Regions from separate parts of the Sporomusa rhizae genome, predicted to be linked through region 1. Evidence: predicted binding sites of a transcription regulator. Region 1 holds the regulator's gene; each other region holds the start of a gene.
What was found. The regulator HrcA, encoded in region 1, represses chaperone genes, less so after heat shock. The targets are predictions, from matches to a motif close to TGTTAGCACTCNNNNNNNNNGAGTGCTAACA.

Region 1 (4,296 bases):
ACAGATACTAAGAAGTCTTTATAGTAGTTTTACCATTGAGGACAAAGCCGAAATCAGCATGGAAGCCAACCCTGGTACAGTGACGCTAACGCAGTTGGCACGCTTGAAAACTGCAGGTATAAACAGAGTAAGCTTTGGAGTCCAGTCTTTTAATAATGAGTTACTTAGACGTTTGGGGCGGATTCATACCCTGTATGACAGTATGACTGCTTTGGAATATGCTCAAGCTGTTGGGTTTAATACTATTAGTATTGATTTAATGTATGGATTGCCGGGACAGACCTTGTCAGGCTTTGCCGCAGATCTTAAACAGGCGGCAGCATTACCTATCCAGCATATTTCGGTGTATGGACTTAAGTTGGAAGAAGAAACTCCGCTAGCCTTGGCCTACGAACGGGGCGAGCTTGAGCTGCCTGACGAAACAGAAGAAGAAGCAATGTATGATTTAATGACAAGCTTTTTACCTGCACAAGGTTTATTCAGGTATGAAATATCCAATTTTGCTTTTACCGGCAGGGAATGCCGGCATAATCTGAAATATTGGCGTTATCAACCATATTTGGGACTTGGCTGTGCCGCGCACTCATTCTCCCATGGGCAGCGCATAAGTTCAACGGCTAGCGTCCAAGAATATATAAGTGCTATAGCGGGAGGCCGTTCGCCAATTGTTATGCGTGATATCCTGACTCCAGGTCAGTCGATGGCTGAATATATTTTTTTAGCACTGCGAACTACCCGGGGAATGGTTGTGTGTGATTTTAGCCAGCAATTTGAAACTGATTTTTTTGAGCATTTTGGCATTACTTGCGAAAAACTTGAAAACCAAAGCTTGATAGCAACAGATAAAAAGCAAGTATGGCTGACTGAAAAAGGTATGAAGTTTGGTAATATTGTATTTAGAAGTTTTTTACCAGATTAACTCCAGCAGATGAGCCTTTACTATCTTGACATTACACCCAATGAGTGGTATTTTTTTAGTAGGTGTTAGCACTCGACTGGTATGAGTGCTAACAACAAGGAGGTGGAGTCGATATGGATGAAAGAAAGCAACAAATCTTACAAGCCATTATTGATGATTATATATCTACCGCCGAACCGGTCGGCTCGCGAACAATTGCCCGTAAGTATAATTTAGGTATAAGTCCTGCCACCATCCGTAATGAAATGGCCGATTTAGAACTTTTGGGTTATCTTGAACAACCGCATACTTCAGCGGGTAGAATTCCATCGGTTAAAGGCTATCGATTTTATGTTGACTGTTTACTGGCACCTCCGCAAATTTCTGAAAGAGATATACAAATAATTGATAATTGGTATCAAACCAAAGCGCGCAGAATTGACGAAGTTTTTCAGGAAACCGCAAAAATTCTTTCACGAATGACACGGAATGTTTCAATGGTGCTGGCACCACAAGTGTCCCAATGCATGTTTAAATACCTGCAGTTTCTGCCGCTTGACGAGCGCCGGTCGATTGTTGTTATTGTTACAGATACCGGCCTTTTAGAAAATAAAATAATCGAAATCCCCGAGGGGCTTAGTCACGATGACTTAGGCCGCGTAGCTGCTGCGATAAATTCCCGTTTAGGGGGATTGGCAGTTGAGCGGATAACAACACCCATGCTCCAGGATATTCAAAATGACATTTTACCTGATCCACAATTATATGAACGGGCTGTTAGTCTGCTCAAACATGTTCTTGCTACTGAGAAAAATGAAAAAATTTATCTTGGCGGTACAACACAAATGCTGAATCAACCAGAATTCCGGGATGTTGATAAAGTCCAGGGACTACTATCCATGCTGGAAGAAGACCGGCTTTTATGCGACATTCTTCACATGGCTAATAGTGATGGTGTTGTTGTTACAATAGGTCAAGAAAATAAATATACTGGTATTCATGACTGCAGTGTTGTTCAGGCAACATACCGTATTGATGGTCAGGTAGTAGGAACTGTTGCTGTGCTCGGCCCTACACGGATGGAATATGGCAAAACGATGTCTGTTCTTAAATTTATGCAACGCCATTTAGGTGAAATCCTGAATAAGTATAAAGTTTTATAGGTGGGAGGAAATCCATGAATTTGAAGCAAGCAGGCAGTGGCGCTGATGTTGATGAAAGACTGGCGGCTCTGTTAACTAACGCTAATGCAGTGCGGGCAATTACTGCTGCTGTTGAAGGTACGATAGGTCCAAAAGGTCTTGATACAATGTTGGTGGACCGTTTTGGCGAAGTAATTATTACTAATGACGGTGTTACAATTTTAGACAAAATGGATGTCAACCATCCGGCTGCCAAAATGTTAATTAATACGGCCAAGGCTCAGCAGGCAGAGGTGGGAGATGGTACAACCACTACCACGATTATGGCTGGCAGCCTAGTATCAGAGGGTGTAAATCAAGTTATGCGCGGTGTCCCTGTTGCCCGCGTTATAGAAGGCATTAAATACGGTGTTGCCAAGGTTCTTGACAGTGTAAAAGAACGTGCTCGCACTATTACTGAGATTGATGATCCCATACTTCGCAGTATTGCTATGATTGCGGGGCGTGAACATGAGGATATCGCCGATTTAGTTGTAGAGGCAGCTAAACTCATTGGTGTAGAAAAACTAAATGAGTATAATTTTAGACTGTCTGAAATTATTACTGCGGAAGCGGGCGCTAGTAATGAAGTATTTATGGGTGTAATTGTTGATCAAGAACGCATGACCCAGGAAATGCCTGATGAAATACTTAATGCTAAACTTCTGCTTATTGACGATGCCCTTGAACCTGAAGAAATTGAAGATGAGGCATTAAGCACAGAAGCCGGATTTAAACGGTATATTGATCTTCAAGATGAGTTTAAGAAGAATGTTCAAAAAATTGTAGACCTTGGCATTAACATTGTTATGGTTGACCGTGGCGTACATAGTGCTGCAGAAGAAATCCTTACAGACGCTAATATCATGGTTATAGAACGCGTATCTTCCAAAGATCTACGCCGGGTAGCAGACCATACCGGTGCACGAATGATTAAACGCACCGGACTGAAAAAAGAATTGGCTGATATTGAAAAATACTTGGGTGCCGCCGAAAAAGTTTATCAGGATGAAAAACTCGAGCAAGTACGCGTTATCGGCGGTAATGGTAAGCCGATGGCAACAATTCTTGTCGGTGCTGCCACCGAAGAAGTGGTAGGGGAGCGTGAACGCATCGCTAAAGATGCAGCATCCAGCGTACAGGCGGCTGTAAAAGGAGGTTACGTACCCGGAGGCGGTTCGATTGAAATCGCCATGACGCGTGAAGTAGGCAAATACCGGGAAAATCTAAAAGGAATGGCTGCTTACGGTCTTGATTGCGTTTCGCACGCTTTGAAGCAACCGTTATCGCAAATTGTAGAAAATGCAGGTTTTAATCCACTGGAAAAAGTAGAAGATGTAATTACTGCCCAAGCAGCGCAAAACCTTGATTCACTTGGTGTTGATTGTGATAGTGGCGAAGTAATTGACCTGTTGGAACGTGGGGTTATTGATCCTGTTCCGGTAAAACTGCATGCCATTAAGGCGGCCGGCGAGGTAGCTGTAGCTATTTTGCGTATTGATACAATTATAAAGAAAAAAGAAGAAGGCGCTAATGCCCAGAAGGCGGGCGGTTCAGAAAGTGGAATGCCTGACTTTTAATATAGCGGAGGTGGAGTAAGTGGCAGAAAAAGAACAAACTGAGGCAGTTCAGGAAAATTTAAATGCCGAAACTGTAAATGATAGTAATCCTGAAGTATGCTTTAGTCCGGATGAGGTAAATCAATTTATAACCGCATTAAACGAAAAAAGCCAGTTGCTTGATGAAATGAGTGACAGGTATAAGCGGCTGCAAGCCGATTTTGATAACTTCCGGCGGCGTACCAGACAAGAGAAAGAAGAATTATCAAATATAGTGGCTGAACGAATTATATGTGAATTGTTACCTGTTGTTGATAATTTTGAAAGGGCAACTGCCACTACTGCGACAGATGTCGAGACTTTGGCTACTGGGGTGCAAATGATATTCCGCCAACTTAATAACGCGCTTTCTCAATTAGGAGTAGAGTCAATAAATGCTGTTGGGAATATCTTTGATCCTACCCAGCATGAAGCCGTTATGCGAGTGGAAGATGCCAATCAACCTGAAGGTATGATTATCGAAGAATTGCAAAAAGGTTACAAAGTTAATGGACGGGTAGTTCGTCCAAGTATGGTAAAAGTAGTAGGCAATTAATAAGGTTATATAAGGAGGAAATTAACGATGGCAAAAGTAATTGGTATTGACCTTGGCACAACA
Region 2 (4,296 bases), 1.1 Mb from region 1:
ATAAAACGACAATTGTGGATAATGTGGGTAAGTTGCAATTATGTTGCGAGAATCGCTAATAAATCGACAGCGTAACTGTGAATAACTCTGTGGATATTGTGGATAACGTGGGGGATAACTTGTTATATGGATGTGGGTAAAGTTACATATCAGTAACTTTATTAAATTGAGACCAGATAACAAGGAATTTTTCGGGTTACAGTTGAATACATAAAGATTAGCAGCTTGGCTTGTTTCTTTGGGACAGGAGGTACTATTTAATGGGTGTGGCTGCAGATATTTGCCGGAAAATCACAGCATTGACCTCGAATCAAACGCAGATAATTGATAATGTAACAAATGTATTAGGATTGGCTGCTGATCTTGCTCATGCCCAGGTGACATTATATGCTCCTGCCCGTAACGAGAATTTCCTGGTTCTTGTGGCTCAAGTTAAGCCTAATACCAGTTACATTGAAGTTAAACCCAATATTTTGGGAACTACTGTCCAGGCCAGCGAAGAACCACTGGTGTGGCGGACCTTGGTTTCAGGTGTAACCATTGCCGGGCAACGTGAGTGGGCGCTTGGCATGGAAGCGCTTGAAATGCAGGTTTTTCCTATCAGAGATGTATCTGGTGTTATCATCGCTGCAGCTAGTTTTGAGACAAACAGCCAAGAAGCAAGTGCTGATGGTCACAGCATGTTGATTGCCACGGCTTATATGCTCTTGACAATGGCTGCTGCCAGCAGCGAGCCTATGAGCCGATCAGTTTACCGGCCGCTAGGTACTCGTGATGGCATTGTTGTAATTGACGAACGTGGTCATATCGCCTTTGCCAATCCGTCAGCCGTTGGCATTTATAAATTGCTAGGTGCTAACCGGATTATTGGCAGGAGGGTATCTGATCGTCAAGTCAATATGAAACTTGCGCAGCACGCTTATTCTACCGGACAGCCACAGGAAAGAGAAATGGAAGCAGGCAATTTGATTCTGGTGCAAAGGGCTATCCCGGTTTTTTCCAATGGTTCGGTGATACGCACCATATTTATTATTGGCGATGTTACAGAGATTAGAAAAAAAGAAAAAGAGTTGTTGGTAAAATCAGCAGTTATTCAAGAAATTCACCACCGGGTAAAAAATAATCTGCAGACGATTGCCAGCCTGCTGCGGCTGCAAGCAAGACGTACCAAAACGCCAGATGTAAAAGCGGCACTTAGAGAAAGTGTAAACCGGATTTTAAGTATATCTGTAGTGCATGAATTTTTATCCCAGCAAGACAGAGAATTTATCGATGTGGCGGAAGTTACCAAAAATATTCTTGATTTAGTTATCCAGAATATGCTTGAGCCTGATTTTAATATTGAAACAGTACTTAATGGACAGACGGTAATATTACCCTCTGAGCAGGCCAGCAGTTTGGCTTTGGTTATCAACGAGCTAATTCAAAACTCTATTGAACACGGTTTTGTTGGACGCAAAGAAGGTCTTATTGGCGTAGACATCACAACAACACCGGAAAGTTATCAGATAGATATCTATGATAACGGTATCGGCCTTCCTGAAGATTTTAGTCTCCCAAATACCAGTAGTCTGGGCTTGCAGATTGTCCGGACATTGATAGAGAACGATCTTGGGGGGGAGTTCCGCCTGTTTTCCCGTGCCGGAACCCATGCTTTTGTTACAATTCCCCGGCAGTTGGAAGGCTCTAAAGAGGCGAAGGAGGAATAGCATGGACGCTTTGCGGATAGTGATAGCCGATAATGAATCAATTATCAGAATGGATCTGAAGGAACTTTTAGAAGAAGCCGGTCATACCGTAGTAGGAGAAGCTGCGGATGGTGTTAAAGCCGTTGAATTAGCCCGTAAATTTCATCCTGACCTTGTTATAATGGATATCAAGATGCCTGAAATGGATGGAATTACGGCTGCGAAAATCATTTCTAATGAGAAGTTGGCACCAGTATTGTTATTGACTGCTTTCAGCCAGAAAGAAATTGTGGAAAAGGCCAAAGATTCAGGGGTATTGGCTTATTTAGTCAAACCAGTTAAAGAGGCTAATCTATTTCCAGCAATGGAGATTGCTTTATCCAGGTTTCAGGAGTTTGCCGAGTTAGAACGGGAACTGGAAGAGGTTAAAAATTCGCTTGAAACCAGAAAGATTCTTGACAGGGCTAAAGGTATTTTGATGGATGCGTATAGCTTGACTGAGAATGAAGCATACCGGCGTATTCAGCAGTATAGTATGAGTAAGCGGAAATCAATCCGGGAAGTGGCTGCAGCAATTGTTGAATCAGCCACCCGTAAACGATAATAAAGGTATTTTCTGTCGGGGCAGAGGCCAGTAAGGTCTCTGCCTTGATTTTTCTAACAGCTTTTAAAAAAAATTTCTGGTTTTTGCTTAAATACACTTGATTTTTTTGAGTAAATTTTATATTATAAATTATGGAATTAGCACTCAACTCTAGTGAGTGCTAACAAAAAAGTTAACTATATAACACACTATAAAGGGAGGTTCTTTTCATGATTAAGCCATTAGGCGACAGAGTAGTTATTGAAGCTTTGGCAAAGGAGGAAGTTACCAAAAGCGGTATTGTTCTTCCGGACACTGTTAAGGAGAAGCCGCAAGAAGGTAAGGTTGTGGCTGTAGGTACAGGCAGAACTCTGGAAAATGGCCAAAAGGTTGCTTTAGACGTTAAGGTTGGCGACAAAATTATTTTCTCCAAGTACGCTGGCACTGAAGTTAAAGTTGAAGGCAAAGAGTACCTCATCATTAATGAAAGAGACATCCTGGCTATAATTGAATAATTAGCCTAATTATATTATAAAGCGAAAGGTAGGTAATACATAAATGGCTAAACAAATTTTGTTTGACGAAGATGCACGCCGCGCGCTCGAAAAAGGCGTAAATGCGCTTGCTAACGCTGTTAAAGTTACTTTAGGACCTAAAGGCCGGAACGTTGTTCTTGATAAGAAATTTGGCGCTCCAGCTATCACTAACGACGGTGTAACCATCGCTCGTGATATTGAGTTAGAAGATCCGTTTGAAAATATGGGTGCTCAGCTTGTTAAAGAAGTTGCTACCAAAACCAACGATGTTGCTGGTGACGGTACTACCACCGCTACTTTACTTGCTCAAGCTATGATTCGCGAAGGCATGAAAAACGTAGCTGCCGGCGCTAACCCGATGATCATCAAAAAAGGTATTCAACAAGCTGTAAACGTACTTGTTGACGAAATTAAGAAAAGCTCCAAGAAAGTTGAAACCAAGGACGCTATTGCTCAGGTTGCTTCTATCTCGGCTGCTGATGAAGAAATTGGCTCTTTAATCGCTGAAGCTATGGAAAAAGTGGGCAAAGACGGTGTTATCACTGTGGAAGAGTCCAAAACCATGGGTACTGATTTGGATGTTGTAGAAGGTATGCAATTTGACCGTGGCTACATCTCCCCTTACATGATTACTGATGCCGACAAAATGGAAGCTGTTTTAAACGATCCTTACATTCTTATTACCGACCGTAAGATTGGCGCCATTGCCGACTTACTGCCTGTATTAGAAAAAGTAGTTCAACAAGGCAAAGAACTCTTAATCATTGCTGAAGACGTAGAAGGCGAAGCACTTGCTACTCTCGTTGTAAACAAACTTCGCGGCACATTCCGCGCTGTTGCTGTTAAATCTCCTGGTTTTGGCGATCGCAGAAAAGCTATGCTGGAAGACATCGCTATCATTACTGGCGGCGCTGTTATCACCGAGGAACTCGGTCGCAAGCTTGACAGTGTAACCATGGAAGATCTTGGTCGTGCCCGTCAAGTTCGTGTATCGAAAGAAGAAACCACTATTGTTGACGGCAGTGGTGTAGTGGAAGAAATCAAAAAGCGTGTTAACCAAATCCGCGCACAAATTGAAGAAACCACTTCTGATTTTGATAAAGAAAAGCTTCAAGAGCGTCTGGCTAAACTTGCTGGCGGCGTAGCCGTTATTCAAGTAGGCGCTGCTACCGAAGTTGAACTTAAAGAGAAGAAACTGCGCATTGAAGATGCTCTTAACGCAACCCGCGCTGCTGTTGAAGAAGGCATCGTCGCTGGCGGCGGCACCACCTTCATTGACATTCAAGCAAGCCTTGACAGCATTAAACTTACCGGCGACGAGCAAACTGGCGTTGAGATTGTAAAACGTGCTATCGAAGAACCAGTTCGTCAAATCGCTAACAACGCTGGTCTCGAAGGTTCCGTTGTTGTTGAAAACGTTAAGAAAGCCGGCAAAGGTAAAGGCTTCAACGCTCTGAGCGAAGAATATGTTGACATGATTGCCGCTGGT
Region 3 (4,296 bases), 230 kb from region 1:
CAAAAAATTATTCGTCTTACCCAAATGAATGAACAAAAACTTGATAAACTTCGCGAAACTGTGGAGAGTAAACTTGCAAGTATTCAAACTGACAATAATAAGAAACTGGAGGAAATGCGTGTAACGGTTGATGAGAAGCTACATTCCACCCTCGAAAAACGGCTTGGTGAATCGTTTCAGTTAGTGAGTGAACGGTTGGAACAGGTACACAAAGGACTAGGTGAAATGCAACAGCTGGCGACCGGGGTTGGTGATTTAAAAAAAGTTTTATCCAATGTTAAAACACGTGGTATTTGGGGAGAGATGCAGCTGGCGTCTCTGCTAGAACAAGTTCTAACGCCGGAACAATATGCTGTTAATGTGATAACCAAGCGTGGCAGTCAAGACCGGGTTGAATTTGCCGTAAAACTTCCCGGAAAGGATGAGTACGATACGACTGTATGGCTGCCTATTGATGCTAAATTTCCACAGGAAGATTATCAACGCCTAATGGATGCGCAGGAAGCGGCTAACGCGGAATTGGCAGCTGCGGCTGCTGCCAACTTGGAGATACGAATTCGGCAGGAAGCTAAAACAATCAAAGAGAAGTACATTGATCCACCTAATACTACTGATTTTGCCATTATGTTTCTTCCTGTCGAAGGGTTATATGCGGAGGTGTTACGTCGTCCAGGCTTATGTGATACTTTGCAGCGCGAGTATCGTGTTAGCATTACTGGGCCGACTACATTAGCGGCTCTGTTAAATAGTCTGCAGTTAGGTTTTCGGACACTAGCTATCGAAAAGCGTTCAAGCCAAGTTTGGACTCTTTTAGGTGCAGTTAAAACTGAGTTTGGTAAGTTTGGTGATGTGCTTGAGAAAACTAAAGAAAAACTTGAACAGGCAAGCAGGCAAATAGAGGGCGCCGCTGTTCGTACCCGCGCTATAGAGCGTAAGCTTAAAACTGTTGAGCAGTTACCAATCACGGATGCCGTCAAAGTATTAGGGCAATACGATGATTAAACAAGAATAGTTAAGACAAAAAGGCACAGACCGCTAGTATCAAATTCAATGGTCTATACTTTTTTTATATGTAGTTTGAGATGGCTTTGTTGTCATCCCATCCTCTAAGTGCATTCGTATAGCTTGCTCCTTAATAGCTACTGGAATAATGTCTCATTCCTTTTTTTCAGACATAGCAAAGCCTCCTACGTGGGTTATTTTTATCCTACCATAGGAGGCTTTTTGTTTCATCTTTCCATTTCCGGGTTCATTTCATGTGACTGTATGCGGGTTTTCTTATAAATTTAGCTGTTTTCTTTGGCAATATTTCGCGCTTTTAAGATATAACCACCAACGATAACAGCCAAAGTCAGCAATACTTTTACGGCTAGCGCATACTCATGAATGTAAGCTCCTACGGCGCTGTCGCTGAGAATCATTTCAGCAGCAGCGTAGCCTAATACCCCTGCCCCGAAATAAATAATAACCGGAAAACGATCCATAAGCTTCATTAAAAGCTGAGCACCAAATACGACTAATGGAATGCTGGTTGCAAGACCGGCGGTTATCAGGCTGTATTTTCCGGAAGGAACAGTTTGGGCAATTGCTGCCAATGCAATTACATTGTCGAGACTCATGATAAGATCGGCAAACAATATAATCTTAATGGCTTCACGATAAGATGTCGCTTCACCATAATCACTTTCATTGCCATCTGACTGTAAGAGGTTAATGGCGATATAGAGCAAGGCGAGACCGCCTAAAAATTGTAGGTAAGGAATATTTAAAAGAAAAGCTGCTACAAAAGTCAAGATAATTCTCAGGATAACCGCGCCTACACTTCCCCATAAAATTGCCATTTTTCTTTGTCCGGCCGGTAGGTTCTTACTGGCTAAAGCAATAACTACAGCGTTATCACCGCTTAAAACCAGATTGATTAGTAGAATACTTCCTAGTGCCATAAACCATTCTGGTCCAATTGTACCGAAAAAGTCCATGTTAAAGACCTCCTATGCTTATATTTTATAGTATTACCTAAGTGAATACTGTATAACGAAAAGAAATAATTAGCTTAATAACCCTCCCCTTCCCACTTTCCAAAAAAACAAAGAGACCTTAGGTACGCAATAATACATACCGAAGGTCTCACTATTGGCTATCACCAACGATAACGCCAGATGCCACCTGGCACCGTATGTTGACGTTATCCGAGAGTTACTCCCCTTACGATTTAGGAGTATATTTATTTGTTTGAATTATAGCTAATATCCGGCTGGTTGTCAAGGAAGTTTCTAAAAAGAAGCTATTAGGCGACAGACGAAGTAAGATTGCGTAATTCGTATTTATTTAAAGAAAAAATGCTATTTATACTATTTTAAGGTATTTTTATCTAATAAAGTATTTGATTTTGTTAAACATTTTGGTTATTATTTAAATATAAATTAGCACTCAGAGACTTAGAGTGCTAACAATACTAATTTTATCGGAGGTTTACTATGTCTCAAGAAACCATTGCCAAAGAAACAAGAGAATTTCAAGCAGAAACAAAACAGCTCTTGGATTTGATGATTCATTCTATCTACACAAATCGTGAGATTTTCTTGCGGGAGCTAATTTCCAATGCCTCAGATGCTATCGATAAAGTGCGGTTTGAGTCTCTTACCAACCATGATTTGTTAGAAGGTAATAGAGATTTTGAAATCTTCCTTATTCCGGATGATACTACTAATACGCTTACTATTTCTGATAATGGTATGGGTATGACCGCTAATGAAGTTATTGACAACATCGGTACTATCGCTAAATCTGGGACTAAAGCCTTCCTGGAAAAAATAAAGGAGACTGGCTCTGTCGCTGATACAGAACTAATTGGCCAATTTGGAGTCGGTTTTTATTCAGCCTTTATGGTAGCTGAAAAGGTTACGCTGTTAACTCGTGTTCCAGGTCATAAAGGTGTTAAATGGGAATCAAATGGTGACGGTACCTATACTATCGAAGAGTGCGACAAGGATACACGTGGTACAACTATTATCTTAACTCTTAAGAAAGAATATAACTCGCCAGATCACCCGGAAGAGAATTTCACTGACCGGTACATACTGCAGAATTTAGTTAAGAAATACTCTGATTATATTCGCTATCCAATCAAAATGAATTTCGTAAAAGAAGAAAAACCGAAGGATCCTGATGGGAAAATAATTGAGGATGCCCCTGCCATTAAAACCACTGAGGTAAGAATCCTTAATTCGATGATGCCGCTTTGGGCGAAAAACAAAAACGATATAACTCAAGACGAATACAATCAGCTTTATCAAAACCTTTTCCATGATTGGGAAAACCCGCTTGAGACCATTCATTCCAAAGTAGAAGGCGCTGTTGAATATACTACCCTCCTCTTTATCCCTGCCCATGCTCCATTCGACTTATATCAGCAGGAAGTAACTAATGGGATCCGGTTATACTCCAAAAATGTCTTTATCATGGAGAACTGTCAGGATTTACTTCCTGAGTATTTTCGCTTCGTGCGAGGCTTAGTTGATTCTCCTGACTTCTCTCTTAACATTTCGCGGGAACTTTTACAGCATAGCCAACAACTTAAATTGGTAGGCAAAAACCTGGAAAAGAGCGTTCTCAAAACATTGGAAAACATGCTCAATAAAGACCGTACCAAGTATGAGCAGTTTTGGAAGGAATACGCCCAAGCTATCAAAACAGGCGTGTATGCGGATTACAGCGGTCGTGACAAGTTAAAGGGTTTGTTACTCTTCTCTTCTTCTCATTCGGAAGGAGTAAGCACTCTGGACGAATATATTTCGCGAATGCATGAAAATCAAAAGGCTATCTACTATGCCACAGGTAAAGATCGCGCCGCGGTAGAGAGTTTGCCGCAAATGGAACTTCTAAAAGAAAAGAATATTGAAGTTCTCTACCTTTTTGATCGGGTCGACGAATTTGCTATTGATGCTCTCCGCGAATATAACGGCAAAAAGTTCCAGTCAATTAGCCGCGGAACACTAGATATCGAAGAGATAGCAAATGAAGATTCACAGAAAAACATTAATCAGGTTGCCCAGGAAAATGACACACTTATTAATGCAATTAAAGAGCAGTTAAAAGGCAAAGTAGCCGACGTGAAAATCAGTAACCGGTTAAAATCAAGTGCTGTTTGCTTAGTAAGCGATGATAATGGCATTAGTATCTCAATGGAACAAATTTTAGCCGAGATGAATAGAACCTCTTTTAAAGCCAAACGTATCCTGGAGCTTAATCCCGAACATCAAATATTTGATACTCTCAAAAAAATATTTGAACAGC

Region 2: the regulator HrcA is predicted to act here: its motif matches at 2,428-2,458, upstream of groES (co-chaperone GroES).
Region 3: the regulator HrcA is predicted to act here: its motif matches at 2,422-2,452, upstream of htpG (molecular chaperone HtpG).

The regions. Positions count from the first base shown of each region.
Region 1 is NZ_CP156925.1:2,936,985-2,941,280, reverse strand. It holds gene hemW (radical SAM family heme chaperone HemW) at 1-919, shown strand, start outside; gene hrcA (heat-inducible transcriptional repressor HrcA) at 1,033-2,061, shown strand; gene SRRS_RS13860 (TCP-1/cpn60 chaperonin family protein) at 2,076-3,659, shown strand; gene grpE (nucleotide exchange factor GrpE) at 3,679-4,233, shown strand; gene dnaK (molecular chaperone DnaK) at 4,261-4,296, shown strand, end outside.
Region 2 is NZ_CP156925.1:1,878,192-1,882,487, forward strand. It holds gene SRRS_RS08380 (sensor histidine kinase) at 261-1,709, shown strand; gene SRRS_RS08385 (ANTAR domain-containing response regulator) at 1,711-2,292, shown strand; gene groES (co-chaperone GroES) at 2,502-2,786, shown strand; gene groL (chaperonin GroEL) at 2,830-4,296, shown strand, end outside.
Region 3 is NZ_CP156925.1:2,706,660-2,710,955, forward strand. It holds gene SRRS_RS12620 (DNA recombination protein RmuC) at 1-1,002, shown strand, start outside; gene SRRS_RS12625 (TerC family protein) at 1,287-1,979, opposite strand; gene htpG (molecular chaperone HtpG) at 2,478-4,296, shown strand, end outside.